One region of the Clostridium sp. BNL1100 genome, then DNA from elsewhere that is predicted to be linked to it. Evidence: riboswitches for the same ligand, from Rfam matches in the RefSeq annotation. Region 1 holds a riboswitch; the other holds the start of a gene.

What was found. Region 1 has a riboswitch for cobalamin ahead of CLO1100_RS18640 (ABC transporter substrate-binding protein). Riboswitches for the same ligand answer to the same signal wherever they lie in the genome.
Region 2: linked by a shared signal. The riboswitch ahead of CLO1100_RS04605 (energy-coupling factor ABC transporter permease) and the one ahead of CLO1100_RS18640 (ABC transporter substrate-binding protein) in region 1 are both predicted to bind cobalamin.

Annotation. Positions count from the first base shown of each region.
Region 1 covers NC_016791.1:4,322,351-4,331,277, forward strand. The annotation lists gene CLO1100_RS18625 (ASKHA domain-containing protein) at 1-316, shown strand, start outside; gene CLO1100_RS18630 (ABC transporter ATP-binding protein) at 333-1,550, opposite strand; gene CLO1100_RS18635 (iron ABC transporter permease) at 1,552-2,604, opposite strand; gene CLO1100_RS18640 (ABC transporter substrate-binding protein) at 2,617-3,621, opposite strand; cobalamin riboswitch at 3,755-3,917, opposite strand; gene CLO1100_RS18645 (phosphopentomutase) at 4,035-5,216, opposite strand; gene CLO1100_RS18650 (CapA family protein) at 5,456-6,730, shown strand; gene CLO1100_RS18655 (LTA synthase family protein) at 7,173-8,612, shown strand; gene CLO1100_RS18660 (nucleoid-associated protein) at 8,644-8,927, opposite strand, start outside.
Region 2 covers NC_016791.1:1,131,448-1,140,374, forward strand. The annotation lists gene CLO1100_RS04595 (hypothetical protein) at 1-956, shown strand, start outside; gene CLO1100_RS04600 (sialate O-acetylesterase) at 1,004-2,869, shown strand; cobalamin riboswitch at 2,955-3,167, shown strand; gene CLO1100_RS04605 (energy-coupling factor ABC transporter permease) at 3,335-4,081, shown strand; gene CLO1100_RS04610 (energy-coupling factor ABC transporter substrate-binding protein) at 4,095-4,388, shown strand; gene cbiQ (cobalt ECF transporter T component CbiQ) at 4,385-5,164, shown strand; gene CLO1100_RS04620 (ATP-binding cassette domain-containing protein) at 5,177-6,022, shown strand; gene cbiD (cobalt-precorrin-5B (C(1))-methyltransferase CbiD) at 6,027-7,181, shown strand; gene cobI (precorrin-2 C(20)-methyltransferase) at 7,186-7,866, shown strand; gene cobM (precorrin-4 C(11)-methyltransferase) at 7,869-8,624, shown strand; gene CLO1100_RS04640 (cobalt-precorrin 5A hydrolase) at 8,626-8,927, shown strand, end outside.

The sequences.
Region 1 (8,927 bases):
CGCTGGAATAAGAGTACTTGTCAAAAATGCCGGCATAGTTTTTGAAGATATTAAGCAGGTGTATTTGGCAGGGGGCTTCGGAAGCTATATTAATATTGACAGTGCATTAAAAATCGGCCTTATCCCGAGAGAACTGGAAGGCCGAATAGTATCCGTCGGAAATGCCGCAGCTCAGGGAGCCATAGATGTTCTTAACAACAAGTCCCTACTGTCTTCGGCACAGGAAATAAGTAAATCCATTAATTATACAGAGCTTTCCAACAGTAAGGATTTTAATGATTACTATGTAGACTGTATGACCTTTGAGGAAATATAAATCAAATATGTCCCTGCTAAAGCACCTCATGCAGTCTGGAGGAATTTATTACTGCAACCGCCTTTCTTTTAAGGCGGTTATATATTTCTGTAGCTTTCCCGCCTGTAAAGTCTCTGGTCTCAGGCAGGTCGTCCTCTATTATAACAAGCTTCTCTGCCTGTTCTGCAGCCTCCAGATTCCTAATATTTTGAAATCCAAGGGGCATATTGCAGAGTATTGTTGTATGAGAGTTCTTTACATATTCAAGATTCTCGTTGAAAAGTTCATCAGAAATACTGGAGAAAGGCTTTTCCATAAGGTAATCTATCCCGAACACCTCTGCCGATGCTATATCACTGTCCCCCTGAAAAAAAACCCCCGCAGATATATAATACCCTTGTTCGTAAAGCTGTCTTAATACGCTTCCGGCTGTTCCCCCTCCGCCTATTACATGAAACCTTACGGATTTGTTTTTTTCATTAACCTTATGTATGTAAATATCCAGCAAGCCTGTTATTCTGTTTTTGTAAACCAGTGCATTTACACCATAAACACGTGACAAGTTCAGGGACGTAAGAACCTCCTCCGGACTTCCGTCTGCTACAATCCGTCCATCATTCATGAGAACAAGCCTTGTACAGTATTTTGCTGCAATTTTCAGGTCATGGATTGCAGCTAATACGGTTTTTCCCTGTTCAGACAGTTCTCTTGAATATTTGAATATTTGTTCCTGATAAGTAATATCCAGACTTGCGGTAGGCTCATCAAGAAGTATGATATCTGTTTCCTGAGTCAAGGTTTTTGCAAAAAGTACTCTCTGCCTTTCGCCTCCTGACATTTCGTTTATTGCACAATCTTCCAGCTTTTCAGTATCAGTATACTCCATGTTTTTTCTTGCAATCTTATAATCCTCTTTACTCTCTCTTTGCATCCTCTTAAGATAAGGATACCTTCCCATAAGTACTACTTCTCTTGCAGGGAACGGGAAACCTATCTGAGTATTCTGATGCATTAGAGCTATCTTTTCGGCAAGGCTTTTGTTACTCATCTGGTTTATAAATAATCCGTTGACCTTTACAGTACCTTCTGCCTTATAAATACCGTTAAGACATTTAAGCAGTGTGGTTTTACCTGCACCGTTAGGGCCTATGAGACCAACCAGCTCTCCTTTTTTTACATTCAGACAAATATTATCAAGAATTTTTTTACTGTTAATCTCATAATTGAGGTTTTGAATTTCAATAATACTCTCCATATCAGATTACCGCTCCTCCTTCCTTTTTGCTTCTTAGTAAAAGGTAAAGGAAATAAGGAGCTCCCAACAACGCTGTTATTATTCCTACTCCAATCTCATATGGAATGGCCACAACACGCGATACAAGATCACAAGCCACAAGGAAAATAGCCCCTCCAATACTGCTGGCAGGCAGCAGCTTTTTATAATTGGGCCCAACCAGAAGTCTCATTATATGGGGAACAATCAGACCTACAAAACTTATGGCTCCACTGACACAAACCGCACTGGCTGTAGCGATGGAAACTAACACCAGTAATACTGTTCTTATTTTACCTGAACTTAATCCTACAGACTTCGCTTCCTCTTCCCCCAACATAAGAACATTCAAGTCCCTTGAAAAAACAAACATAAGTATAACACTTAAAATTATTGGAATAAGCACCAGCTGTACGTGTTCCCAACGTCTGCCGTCAAGGCCTCCCGTGGACCAGAAAAGAAACTCTTTAACCTGATAATCATAGGACAGAGTTAAGATAATATTGGTTATTGCCCCTATAAAAGTACTTACCGCAATTCCCGAAAGCATCAGTGTAAGTACGGGTACTTTCCCTTTCTGGTAGGACAGCAGGTAAATTACAAATATTGCAATAAATGCTCCCGTAAATGCAAACAGTGGCATAAAATACATGCTTACGGCAGTTAACCCCAGCTTTATAGCCAGAACCGCTCCCAATCCGGAACCGCTGGATATTCCCAGCAATCCCGGGTCTGCCATAGGATTTCTGAACATTCCCTGCATAACTGCCCCGGATGAGGCAAGGGCTGTCCCTGCAAGTGCAGCTACCAGCACTCTTGGGAACCTTACAAGAAAAATTATAGGTTCCTGTCCTTCAGCAAATGTTGCATGTTTTAAAATACCAATATTTTTAAGAATGATTTTAAAGGTATCAAAAAAAGGTACGTTTACAGCCCCTATTGCTGTTCCTGCAACCATTACAAGCAGTAGAAGAACCAGCATTGCCGGTATAAACCCGATATTTGTCAGGTTTTTTTTGATTTTTCTATTTTTCATGTTTCCTCCGGATTATTTAAACAGTCCCGGATAGGCAACCATTGCAATATCCTCTACTGCCAGTACAGCGTATTGTGATGTTGATGAAATATGATTATATGGTACTGAAATGATTTTATTATTCTTTACTGCTTTTATATCAGCCAGTGCCTTATCACCCTTTATCTTCTCATTCAAAGTATAAAAGTTAACTTTAGCGTCATAGTACCATGACGGCAGAATAATAATTTGGGGGTTATACTTTATTATCATTTCCTTGGACAATTCAGGCCATCCTTCAAGACCATCCTTCGATACTGGGTTTATAAGGCCTGCTCTTGTAACAATATCATCAAAATTTGTTCCCTTACCGCTCGTGGTACTCATTTCACTGTAATCAAGTACCGTTTGTTTCTGGTCATCAGTCATTAGTTCAATTCTATCTGATACAGCTTTTAGCTTCTGATCCATCCATTTAATTAAATCCTGTGCTTTGGCAGCCTCACCTACAATTTTTCCTAACAATTTAAGGTTATCTTTCACCTGATCAATATTTGAGGGAGTATTCAGCATAAATACGGTTATATTTGCATCTCTGAGCTGTTTAATAACATTCGCATCTGCCAGATTATCCATAAGAACAAGATCAGGCTGCAATGCAATTATTTTTTCCGCATTGGACTCGGTTCTCTTACCTACTCCTTTAGCCTCATCAGCAATGTTTGAAACTTTAGCATCGTCCACATAATAAGTCATAGCCGCAATTCTGCTTTTGTCTACAAGCGACATAAGCATTTCACAGGTTCCAAGAGGCATACTTACTATTTTAGCCGGCTTGGCCTTTAGAGTTACCTTTGTACCCTTTGAATCCTCCAATGCCAGAGGGTATGTTTCTGTTTTAGTACTTGTCACCGATGTATCAATTGCCTGAGTTGTTTCAGACGCCTGCTGGTTTGTATTACTGGCACATGCTCCAAGGATTCCGGTTGCAAAAATCAATGCGAGTATTAAAGATAAGATTTTTAAATTCCTTTTCATTTTATAGTAGCTCCTAACATTATGTATTTTTTACTCCTTTAAACACAAAAGCCCTTTAAACGTTTTTGTGTTTAAAGGGCATAATTCCATCTGGAATTTTTTTATTAAACACACCCCCTATCACTCGTAGAGTTAACAGTGTAAACATACAGACAGGTATTCTGACTAAGGCATCAACGCTCTCCATTCCTTCCCGGTTAATGTACCAGTGGATTATATGGAGAACTCCTCCAACACAGCGGCGGGACCGTGCAGGGTTCAAACCTGCTTCCCTTATCTGTAGCTCTTATTAAGTTATATTGCATATATTAATATAAAACAAGCTTAATAGCAAATACAAATCATACACATTATCGTCCAAATTTCTTATTCTAGCGGATTTGTCAATTAAATACCATATTTGTCAAAGAATATTAATATTTGATAATCTCCCTTAAAAAGCTTTGTCCAGGGAATTTGTTCTCTGCATTAAATACCTCTGCAATGGTGCAGGCTATATCAGCAAAGGTTTTTCTTGTTCCAAGATTTATATCCTCTCGTATACCCTTACCATAGATAATTACAGGTACATGTTCCCTTGAATGGTCAGTACTTGGAGTAGTCGGGTCACAGCCGTGATCCGCTGTAATTATCAACATATCGTTATCTTTCATGGCAGACAAAATTTCAGGTAATCTGTTATCGAATTCCTCTAAAGCCTGTTTATAACCTTCCGGATTATTTCTGTGTCCGAATACCATATCAAAATCTACAAGATTTGTAAAAATCAGGCCTTTGCTCTCTTGACCCATAAATTTTAATGTAATGTCAACACCATCCATGTTGTTTTTTGTATGTTCAGCAACAGTAACTCCTTTTTTTGAAAATATGTCTTCAATCTTTCCTACCGCAATAACATCCAGGCCCTTTTTATTCAGAATATCCAAAACAGTGTCTGATGTAGGCTCGGCAGAAAAATCCCTTCTGTTCGGTGTTCTTGTAAAGTTGCCCGGTTCACCTATAAACGGCCTGGCAATAACACGTCCAACCATATGTTCCCCTTGCAGCATCTCCCTCGCTATACCGCAAATACGGTACAAATCTTCCAGAGGAACGACTTCTTCATGGGCTGCTATTTGAAAAACACTGTCCGCAGACGTATAAACTATGAGTTTTCCCGTTTTCATGTGTTCCTCGCCGTACTCCTTGATTATTTCAGTTCCCGATGCGGCACAGTTTCCCAGAACACCTCTTCCGGTAAGCTTTACAAACTCATCAAGGACTTCCTTTGGAAAACCGTCAGGATATGTGGGAAACGGGTATTCAAGCTGAAGTCCTGCAATTTCCCAATGTCCTGTTATAGTATCCTTTCCTTTAGAAACCTCCGCCATTCGACCATAGCTCCCTGTAACATGTTCGGGTATGGAAAGATAGTCTACTCCATCTATCTTTCCCATTCCAAGCCGGCTAAGGTTGGGAAGGTTTATTCCATTGCAAACTTTCACGATATTTCCCAATGTATTGCTTCCTTTATCACCGTATTCGCCGGCATCCGGAAGCTCACCTATTCCTACACTGTCAAGGACAATCATAATTACTCTATCTATATTTGTCATATCTATTCTCTCCCAGTTATTTATAATACGTACACATACCTACTACTATTATATTAATACCAAATATTTGCTTTTTCAAACATATTAAAAACTTTTAATTTATTAATATTTCCATATAATTCAAAAATTATACCAATTTCCGTTAAGATTATGGTATAGTTTATTGTAGTTCATACATACAGGATATTTCCGACCAAGAAGACACCCACCGAAATTGAATAAGAGGAATGGTTTGCATAATGATGAGAACAAAGATGATTATCTTCAAACGCACTTTTTACGTATTGTGTATTATGTGCTTTCTGCTTTTAGTCAGCACAACAATAATACTTGCAATAGGTGGTCTCAATACAGACCAGATAAATTCTGCGGCACCAAAGCCCCCTGCTCAAAGCAGTTTTACGGGTTCATCAGAGAGCTCTGCGAATACATCGGATACACCCAAACCGCCAAGCACTCCTCCGCCCCCTCAGACAATAACAATATCAGCCGTGGGAGATATTATGCTGCATCAGGGAAATCTCAATAGTGCATATGATTCTAAAAGCAGGAGATATGACTTCAACGGCTTTTTTGAATTCGTTAAGCCGTATTTGAGTTCATCTGACCTGACAATAGCTAATTTTGAAACGGTTACAGCCGGTGCAGGTATCAAGTATAGAAGTTTTCCTCTTTTTAACTCCCCTGACAGCATACTTCCTGCTTTGTCGGGATCAGGAGTTGATATACTCTCTACGGCAAATAACCATTGTCTTGACTGGGGTATCAACGGTCTTACAAGAACTATTCAAAAAATCAGAGAATATAAAATGGTGAACATAGGAAGCTCTGTCAATGGTAAAGACAAATATGTTATTAAAGATGTAAAGGGTATTAAAATAGCTATTCTAAGCTATTCTCAGTTTTTTAACGGCCATGAAGCAAAGTTAAGCAGCAGTGATAAATCTAAATATCTTAGTATATTAAACGAATCCAAGATTCAAAATGATATAAAAGAAGTAAAGGCAAAGGGAGTTGATACAGTTATAACTGTCCTCCATTGGGGAAATGAATATATTCGTACACCAAGTACCTATCAGACAAATTTGTCCAAAAAGGTTCTGTCATGGGGAGCTGATATAATACTTGGTTCCCATCCCCACGTTATACAAAAATCGGAAATAGTAAAAGTAAACGGCAAAAATAAGTTTATTATTTATTCCATGGGTAATTTTATATCCGGCTACAGACGTACAGATAAAGCAAAACGAATTAATAAAGTTTATACCGAGGATGGAGTTATCGTCACCCTCAAACTTAATAAAGATACTAAAGGCGGCATAAATATTAAAGATGTGACTTATATACCGACATGGGTTGATATGTATTCTTCAAAGAATAAGCCTGTTTATAAAATACTTCCCGTTCCTACACCTGATGTAAAAGCTCCTTATATAAACAGCAGAAATAAGTCCTATGTAAAGCAGTCATATAATAATACCATGAGTATAATGGCAAAATTCAATAGTAAATAATAATATTTTATATAAATTTACAAATCAAATAAATTCTTATAAAATATATAATGGTATATAATGTTATAACTTAGAAAGGTAAATTCAAAACGTAATGTTAAATAATTTTTATGGTAGAGTTTTAAATGCGTTCAAGAATAAGCCATACCGAAGAGCAGTAATTGTTACGGTAATTTTAATAATTTTAAATGCATTTAAGACAACCCTTTTCAACTTTCTGATGTTGCCAAAAACCGGCGGAGGTGCGTTAGGTTATAAATTCTGGATTTCTTTACTTGTTTGTGTTATTGTTTTTTCGTTTGTTCTTAGCTTGAAGTCAAGATATGTTTTTTTAATCGTGTATATAATACAAGGGATTTATTGTTTTACTAATATATCATACTTCCTTTATTACCACAGTTACCTGCATTTTCTTCAGTGGATTTCCTTGTTTAAGGAGGCTATGATTTCAGCTTCCCACTTTGCCAACCCAATAAGCATTCAGCTGTTGGTAGTTTTTATTGATGTTCCGGTAGCTCTATATATTTTCTTCAAATGTTTCAAACGGGAAGTCAAAAGTACAAGGCTGCCTTTTTTGCGCAATGCTATTATTGGTTTATCGGCAGTAATTCTTATAGTAATTGAGATATTTAACTTTGCAAACGGCCAGTCTGTGGTACAGTTCATGGATGACAGATATTCCGGAGAAACACGGATAGTTGAAAGGTACGGTACTGTTGCAAACGGAATAGTTAATATAGTTCAAAATAACACGGAAGAAAAGCTGATTAAACAAATTAATTACGGTAAAAGCATTTCTTCCCCCAGTTCTGTAACTACTTCAAAAAGTACCTCACAGCAGCCGAATTATGTAGTAATACAAGTTGAGTCAATGGATTCAAATATTGTTAAGCAAAAATATAAAGGCTCCTATGTTATGCCTTACCTTAGCTCATTGATGGATAACAGCGTTTATTATCCGTACACCCTCAGCTATCATAAGGGTGGAGGTACATCAGACGCTGAATTTTCAGTTATAAACAGTGTTGAAACCCTTGATTCTTTCCCGGCAATCAAGCTGTCATCATACAGCTACCCCAATTCAGTTGTCTCCAAACTTGCAAAGGCCTCATATAACACTATGGCTTTTCATGGCAACGTGGGAACATTTTATAACAGAAATATAGCTTTTTCAAAAATGGGCTTTAAAAAGTTCTATGACATAAGCTCAATGAACTACGATGACGAGGGCTGGGGAGCACCGGATGACAAGGTCTTCTCATTTGCTTTTGAAAAAATTGAGAAAAGTACAACTCCTTTTTATACACATGTTATAACAATGACAAGTCACGGCCCCTTTGAAAGTGCCAGACATTATTATAATAACAAGGCTTACGACGATATAGAAAATGAAATTGTCCAGAACTATTATAATTCCTTTAGTTATGTTGATAAATCAATAAAGGATTTCGTAGAGAAGATTCAGGCAAAATACAGCAACACTTATATAGTAATTTATGGTGACCATACTCCCAATGTCAACTCACAGGATTTTGCTCAGGCTTCGTTTATAGAGGGCGACAAATATTTTGAGTTTGTTCCCATGTTTTTGCTTACACCTGACCACAAGAAGTACAAGGAAGATTCTGTTGTAGCATCCTTCCTTGACGTTTCTCCAACCATATTGGCAACATCCAAGCTGTCATATAACGTTAAAACTGATGGAAGAAGCCTGTTGGATACTGAAACCCTACCTTCAAACATACCTTTTAAGGGCGGTTCCTTTGACCGCAGCTGGTTGTATAATACAATATCTAACCATAAGTATGTGGAAGAAGAACCTTTGTGGCGAAAATACCTGCCATCCTTTATTTCTTCAAGCCTTATTGAACGACATAAATAAGTATATAAAATAACAAGAGGTAGGTTTTCCCCTACCTCTTGTTTATTATTTTACCAACGTTTTTGATTATGATTGATATGGAACCGTCAGGGTTATTTGCAAATTCTATCATATCCCTGTTGTCGTAATAGCTTAGTGGGAAATTTATCTCAATGCCTGTATCTGTCTTGATTTTATGGGTTTTAAATTTTTTCTCTGCCAATTTTTCAGGTACTGTGATAGCCTCTTCAGTAAGGCCGGCTTTTTGAATCTCCTGTATGTACTCTTCCCTGACGGCAAGATTCGTTTCAAATACCTCCTGAGCTATTTCATCCA
Region 2 (8,927 bases), 1.4 Mb from region 1:
ATCCGGGTATAAGTGCCTTTGAACCGTACCCCCATTATATAAGAATGCTTGCAGACGGTATTGAGGCAATTTTAGATGCATACCTCTATATGAAAAAGAAAGGGGACGAGCGGTCTTCATGGAGACAGTTCTGCCAAAAAACAGCTGATTGGCTTATTAATATTCAAAATGAAGACGGTAGCTTTTATCGTGCATACAATACCGATAGTTCTGTAAGGATGAAATCCAAGTCAAATACCCCAAGTGTAATACGTTTTCTGGTTGAGTTTTACCTTGTGACAGGTGACGAAAAGTATAAAAATGCAGCCATAAAGGCCGGAGACTGGTCTTATGAAAATGCTTACCTTAACATGGAGTACAGAGGGGGTACATGCGACAACACCGATATACAGGACAAAGAAGCAGGCATCTACGCAATGTTTGGCTTTCTTGCTCTGTACGATCTTACAGGAGAAAATAAATGGCTTGAAGGTGCCGTAGGTGCTGCTGACTACACTGAGACCTGGACCTATGCTTGGAAATTCCCCGTACGTGCACCAATGGAGAAGCATCCCTTCAACAGGTATTCCATCAGTGGGCAGAGTATTATAACAATCGGAGGCGGGGCAGATGTATATATGGCTGCTTGCTCCTACACTTACTACAGATTGTACGTTATAACCGGGGATGAGCATTATCTTGATTTTGCCCAGTTTATTCATAAAAATACCAGACAATCCAGCGATATAGACGGAAGTATAGGTTATATAATGCCGGGGTTGGGCCATGAAAGCGGAAACTTTACGGGACAGATGCTGCAAAGCCAGTACCATTGGCTTCCATGGTGTACTTTTGTGGAAGTTGACCCTTCATCAAGACTTTATGATACTTTCGGAGGCTACGAGATTACAGACGCTCAAAAACTCAGTCCAGAAGAACGTACCCGAAGAAACCGCATATACGAGAATTTTTGTTGATAGTATAAAATAAAGTAAATAATAATGTATTGAAAGTAGGAATTATATTGGATTATATTCGTTCTAAAATAAGATTGCCTCGGATTATCAGCGACGGCATGGTGCTACAGAGAAACACAGACGTAAAGGTTTGGGGATGGGCGTCACCGGGAGAAACTGTTACTGTCCGCTTTATGGGCAAAGTTTACTATGCTTCCACAAATGAAAGTGGAGAGTGGTTTGTTAAACTTGAATCCGCAGAAGCAGGTGGGCCGTATGATATGGTTATTGAGTCGGAAGAGTCTACTGAAAAGATAACTGTCAAGAATATTCTTCTGGGCGATGTGTGGCTTTGTTCAGGACAATCAAATATGGAAATGAAAATGGATTCGTTGAAGGATACATACACTGAAGAAATTGCCCGTTGCAACAATAATTATATAAGGCATTTTTGTATTCCTGTGAAATTCGACTTCGAAAAACCTCAAACTGATATGGAAGCAGGAAGTTGGGAGGCGGCCAACCCTGAAAGCGTTTTGGATTTTACTGCTACGGGCTATTTCTTTGCCTTAAAGCTGTTTGAAAAGTACCATATTCCAATAGGCTTGATTAATGCAAGTTTGGGAGGCTCACCTGCAGAGGCATGGCTCAGTGAAAATGCATTAAAGGAGTTCCCGGAATATTATGAATCAGCAAAACAACTCAGCAACCGGGATTATCTGGATAAAGTGTTAAGAGAGGATCAGACTTCCACCGAAGCATGGTACTCTGCGTTAAACCAAAACGATAAGGGAATAGAAACTAATACCGCCTCCTGGCAGAATATAAAAGTACCTTCATATTGGGAAGACGAGGGTTTGGGCAACTTCAACGGTGTCGTCTGGTTCAGAAAGGAAATCCATATTCCCTGCACTCTTGCAGATAAACCTGCAAGACTTGTACTTGGGAACATTGTTGATGAAGATACTGTATATATTAACGGCATAGAGGCAGGAACAACATCAAATCAGTATATTCCGAGGAAATACAGTATTCAGGAGGGATTACTCAAAGAAGGTAAAAATACAATCCTACTCAGAGTAGTAAATACGTCCGGTAAAGGGGGATTTTACAAAGAAAAGCCCTACCAACTTGAAATCGGAGATAGTATTATTGATTTAATCGGCGAATGGCAGTATGTGATTGGTGCAAAAAGTAGTCCCATGCCTGAACCGGCCTTTGTTCAGTGGCGGCCCGTAGGTTTGTACAACGGGATGATTGTTCCTGTTACAAATTATGCAATCAAAGGTTTTGTATGGTATCAAGGTGAATCCAATACCAAGAATCCCGGAGAATATGAAAATCTCCTAAAGGCATTGATTTCAGACTGGAGACAGAAGTGGAAAATGGGAAATCTGCCGTTTTTGTATGTTCAGTTGCCGAACTTCATGGAGGCCTCTGAGATACCTACGGAAAGCAACTGGGCGGAGTTGAGGGAAGCCCAGCGAAGGACACTTTCTGTACCGGGTACTGCAATGGCTGTTGCAATTGACCTTGGGGAATGGAATGATATTCACCCGGTAAATAAAAGGGATGTGGGATTTCGCTTGGCACTTGCAGCCATGAAAGCTGTTTATGGGGACAAAACCATTGTTGCATATGGGCCAATGTATCAGTCATACAGAATAGACAAAAACAAAATAATATTATCCTTCACTGATACAGGAAGTGGGTTGGCTGTTAAAAAGGGAGAACGGCCGGGAGCTTTTGCTATAGCAGGAGCAGACAGAATATTTACCCGTGCTGATGCGGAACTTACAGGTAATGATGTGGCAGTCTGGAGTGAAAAGGTTCCCCATCCGGTTTACGTAAGGTACGCATGGGCTGATAATCCAATAGATGCCAACCTATATAACCGTGAGGGTTTACCTGCCTCGCCTTTTACAACGGAATAGCTGGCTATTGCTGTTGGAAGCTGTTAGAATATGTAGTAAAAGGGTAATTGACGTTATAATTTTAATGGTATATAATGTAAATAATTTAATAATTAATAATACTGGTTTGCTCAAAATTATGAGTAACTAAGAGGGAATCAGGTGAAAATCCTGAACAGTCCTGCTGCCGTAAGATGGAGCGGTTCTCAAAAGCAAGAATTTTTCTGCTTATGTATACCACTGGGTGTCAGTCCCGGGAAGGCGAGAACTTTGCAACGATGTCTGAGTCGGAAGACCTGCCAGTATTTCTGCAGATGCCAAATATGCAGATTACTATGACTTCACAGTGTATGAAGTGTGTAGTTTGTCAAAAGAGAAAAACGGTATAAAACTATATATTCTTTTTTACAAATAAAACCTTTATTGCTAAAAATATGAAGGTTTTATTTTTTTGGCAAGTATTATTAATTCGGAGGTTCATTATATATGAAAAATGTAAAGGTTAAAAACTTTATTGTTTGTCTTTCAATTGTAGCGTGTGTCATTTTTTCTTTCCCATCAAAAGCATCTGCAATGCATATTACGGAAGGATACCTGGCACCCGGCTGGTGTATTAGCTGGGGAATGCTTTGCATGCCATTTCTCGTCATGGGATTCTTCTCAATAAAAAAGAAAATAGAGATATCCTCAAAAAACCTGACCCTGCTGGCAATGTGCGGTGCTTTTGCCTTTGTACTTTCCGCACTCAAGATGCCGTCAGTTACCGGAAGCTGTTCACATCCCACAGGAGTGGGACTGGGTGCTGTTTTGTTCGGGCCAACCGCTATGTCTGTTATAGGAGCTATAATTTTATTGTTTCAGGCTATTTTACTGGCACATGGAGGTATTACAACCCTAGGAGCTAATATATTTTCAATGGCTATAGCAGGGCCTTTGATTTCTTTCGGAGTGTTCAAGCTATCTAAAAGATTGGGTGCAAAAGCTGGGCTCGCAGTATTTTTTGCAGCATTTTTCGGAGATTTGATAACATATGTGACAACTTCTGTGGAGCTTGCCATGGCCCATCCTGATGTTACGGGTGGATTTATAGTCTCTCTTGGGAAGTTTATAAGTATTTTTGCTTTCACCCAAGTTCCTCTTGCTGTTTGCGAAGGACTGCTTACAGTGGTCATTTACAATGTTCTTGCAAAATACAGTGCCAAAGAGCTAAAGGCACTGTCGGCAATTTATTAAAGGAGAGAATACCATGATATTATGGAAAAAGAATTTAATTCTGATTGTAACGGTAATTATAATTCTTGCTACACCGCCCATTTTGATAAAGAATGCTGAATTTTCCGGCTCAGATGGTCTGGCAGAAGAACAGATAGCTAAAATAGACCCGGACTACAAGCCATGGTTTGAATCCCTGCTTGTACCTAAAAGCGGCGAAATAGAGTCACTGCTTTTTGCATTGCAAGCTGCAATCGGTGCAGGAGTAGTGGGTTTTATACTTGGAAGAATGACTTCCGTTAAAGTAAAATCTGGAGCAGATACATGATATTGATAGATAAATATGCATATGCTTCTAAACTTGCTTGTATCAGTCCGAAAGCAAAATTAGTATATACAATGTTACCTTTATTATTGTGCATATCCCTTAACTCATTTGTCGTAAGTTTGGTAACCATAATTGTCATGGCAGTGACTACGGTAGGTGCCGGAAAAATTAAGCTTTCAGTATATTTAAAATTGCTTTTTATTCCCTTTGGCTTCTTAATGGTTGGAACAATAACAATACTGATAAACCGTTTTGATTTAAATCATATTTATTTACTGGGGGTTAAAATCGGTAAATATGCTTACGGTATTGACTGGGGAACTCTTACAAATAGTTTAAAACTAGTACTCAAAGCACTGGGGGGAGTAAGCTGTATGTATTGCCTGTCTTTGAGTACTCCAATGACTGACTTGTTTCAGGTTCTGAGACGAACAAAAATCCCGGCTGTTATTGTTACACTTATGGAGCTGATATACAGATATATATTTGTGTTGTTGGATGAAGTAGGGAGAATGAACATAGCAAAAAATTCAAGGTTGGGTAACTGTAATTTCAGAACTTCTTTAAGATCAACGAGTGAATTGATAAGTATGCTGTTCATACGTGCATACAACCGTTCCGACAGGGTTTATGCAGCTCTTGAATCCAGAGGCTACAGCGGACAATTTGTTACGCTGGATGAAGAATACATACACGGTAAAAAGATGTATATGCTTGCAATCCTGTTATGTCTGTTGCTTTTAAGTGCAGGACTTGCAGAAAGGTTTTTATTGTAGGGGGTAGTTCTATTGTACATAATTGAAACTAATAATCTGAGTTATTCATATGACGGCGAACACCAAGCTCTGGAGAACGTCAGTATATCAATAAAAAAGGGCAAAACTACAGCATTTTTGGGGGGCAATGGTGCAGGAAAGTCAACACTGTTTTTGAACCTTAACGGTGTTTTAACACCTGACAGCGGAAAAGTTTTTTTTGAGGGCAAAGAAGTGGAATACAACAAAAAAGGTATAACTGAAATGAGAAAAAGGGTTGGTATCGTGTTTCAGGACCCAAATGATCAATTGTTTTCTTCAAGTGTTAAAAAGGATATTTCCTTTGGGGCTATAAATCTTGGACTAGGTGTTGAGGAAGTCAGGGAAAGGGTTGAAAAGGCGGTTGTTCAAACCGGGATTGGAGAATATGTAGACAAACCTACACATGCATTAAGCTTCGGACAGAAAAAAAGAGTTGCCATAGCTGGGGTTTTAGCTATGGAGCCTGATGTGATTATTCTGGATGAACCAACTGCGGGGCTTGACTCAAAAGGGGCAAGCGAAATTCTCAATCTGTTGACAAAGATAAAAGAAGAAACGGGAGTATCGGTTATATTGGCAACACATGAAATGGATATCGTTCCTATATATTGCGATGATGTATATATCATGGACCATGGGAAAGTGGTATTGGGAGGAAATGTGAGAGAAGTACTTTCAAAGCCCGGCATTCTAAGGGAACACTCATTAAGGCTTCCGAGAATGGCACACCTGATGGAAATATTAAGCCAACGGGACAAGCTGGATGTTGACAGGACAGCAGCTACAATATCTGAAGCAAGGGCATCAATTTTAAGTCTGATGAACGGTGCAGGGTAAACGTATGGGTGAATTTATCGTAAAAAACGGGAAGAGGCTGAAGTGCGGATACACAACCGGAAGCTGTGCAGCAGCAGCAGTAAAGGCATGTACGTTAATGCTTTTAGGAAATACAACAATTGATGAGGTTATAATTACTGCTCCAAAGGGTATCCGATTAACTTTGCAAATCGGTGATATTTTAAAACAGAAGGAATGGGTCAGTTGTTCCGTAAAAAAAGATGCAGGGGACGATCCAGATGTTACAAATGGTATCAAAATTTTTGCAAAGGTTAAAAAACTGGAAAAAGAAATATTGATTGAAGGTGGCAGTGGTATTGGACGGGTTACAAAAGCAGGACTGCAATGCGCAGTTGGTGAGGCAGCCATAAATCCCGTACCCAGGCAGATGATACATGAGGTGTTAAGAGAGGTATCCGATACATTCGGGTATAAAGGAGGCTTTTCCGTTGTAATTTCAGCAGAAGACGGAGAAGAAATTGCAAAAAAAACCTTTAACCCACGTCTTGGAATAACAGGTGGAATATCAATACTGGGGACTACCGGGATAGTTGAGCCTATGAGCGAAAAGGCTTTAATAGAAACTATTCATAAGGAGATAGATGTAAGAACTGCTCAAAACATCGAATATTTTCTTGTAACCTCCGGTAACTTTGGAAGGGATTTTGCACTGAAAAGATTCGGATTGGACATAGACAGTGGTTTAAAGTGCTCCAATTATATAGGCGAAACTATTGATTATGCAGTTTATAAAAATATCAAAAATATTTTACTTATAGGACATGCAGGTAAACTGTGCAAAATTGCCGGCGGTATTATGAATACTCATTCAAGGACTGCAGATTGCAGATGTGAAATATTTGCTGCCCATTCAGCACTTTCTGGAGCTTCCAAAGAGTGTATAAGAAAAATAATGCAGGCTATGACTACGGATGAAATAAACGGCATACTACGAGAGGAAGGCCTTGAGGAAGTTGTTAATATGAGTATTCTTGAAAAAATAAAATTTCACCTTAATCATAGGGCAAACTTTAAATCCGGTATAGAGGTTGTAATGTTTACCGATTTGAACAGACAACTGAAAGACAGAGTCTTTTATCAGACCTCAGGTGCTAAAGACATTATTAAAGAACTGTGTAAGGAATCAGATAAGGGGTAAATATATGAGCGGAGTTTTATACGGAGTTGGTGTAGGGCCGGGAGATCCCAAAATGTTGACGCTTCAGGCGGTTGAAGTTCTGCAAATGGCAGATGTAATAGCTGTACCCGATACAAAAGGTGAAAAAACTGCTATGAAAGTTGTTGGGGAATACATAAAGGACAAGGAGGTGGTTTATTGTCCTATGCCCATGACAAGAGATACGGATTTACTTGAAAAAAGTCATGGCATAAGCTGCAGGTTGATAGAGCAAGAATTGCTAAAAGGTAATAATGTAGCCTTCATTACATTAGGTGATCCCACAATTTATTCTACCTATATGAACATTCAGCGGATTATGGATAATAAGGGTTATATTACCCGGACAATACCCGGGGTTACCTCCTTTTGTGCGTCTGCGGGTGCACTGAATATTTCTTTGTGTGACAGGGGGGAGGCTCTGCACATTATACCTGCATCCTACGGGGAGACTGAAGAACTTCTGGAATTAAAGGGTACAAAAATACTGATGAAAAGCGGAAAAAGTCTAACTGATATAAAGGCTGTTTTGAAGAGGAAGGGGCTGTATCAGTATTCCCGGATGGTAGAATGCTGCGGTATGGAAAGTCAGAGAGTTTACAAAAGTCTTGATGAGGTATCTGATGATTCAAGCTACTTTTCAATTATAATAGTAAAGGATAAATAAGTATGGTGACATTTATTGGAGCAGGGCCCGGAGCCATTGACCTGATTACGGTGAGGGGAAAAACGCTGCTGGAGACAGCTGATATTGTTATTTATGCAGGCTCACTGGTGAATCCGGGCTTGCTTGATTACACAAAAAAAACATGTGAAATATTTAATAGTGCGGAAATGACATTGGAACAAGTGATAGCTGTTATGGAACGTGGAGAAAGAGAGAAAAAAAATACCGTAAGACTGCATACCGGCGATCCCAGTATATATGGTGCAATTCGTGAGCAGATGGATATGCTTACAGAACGGGGGATTGAATATACCGTAGTTCCGGGAGTCAGCTCCTTTTGCGGTGCGGCGGCTGCATTAAAAGCAGAATACACACTGCCTGATGTAAGCCAGACTTTGATACTCACCAGAATGGAGGGACGCACCCCTGTTCCGGAAAGAGAAGAAATATCAAATCTTGCCACACATAAATCATCAATGGCACTGTTCCTGAGTTCCTCATTATTGGAGGAATTGAGCCGTAGGCTTATAGCCGGAGGGTATGAAGCTAATACACCGGCAGCCATTGTATATAAGGCAACCTGGCCCGACGAAAAAATTGTACGGACATGCGTAGGAGAGCTTTATACAGCAGCAAAAGAAAATAACATCAACAAGACTGCTTTGATACTTGTAGGAGATTTCCTTGGCGCCGGGTATTCAAGGTCAAAGCTATATGACCCTGCCTTTTCTCACGAATTCAGAGAGGCAGTCAAGTAATATGAAGATAACTTTAGCTGCATTTACAAAACAGGGCGGTATGCTTTGCCTAAATCTGCAACAAAAACTCAACAGGCAGGGATATGATGTTGAGGGATACAGTAAGTATCAGATTAACGGAGCCGGAGCTTTGGAAGACAGCTTGGATGAGTTTACCCGGAAAGCGTTTGGCGTAAGTGACGCTATAGTTTTTATAGGGGCTGCCGGGATTGCTGTCAGGGCAATTGCCCCGTTTATAAGCTCCAAGGACTGTGACCCTGCAGTACTGGTTATTGATGAAAGAGGCAAGTATGTTATTCCCAT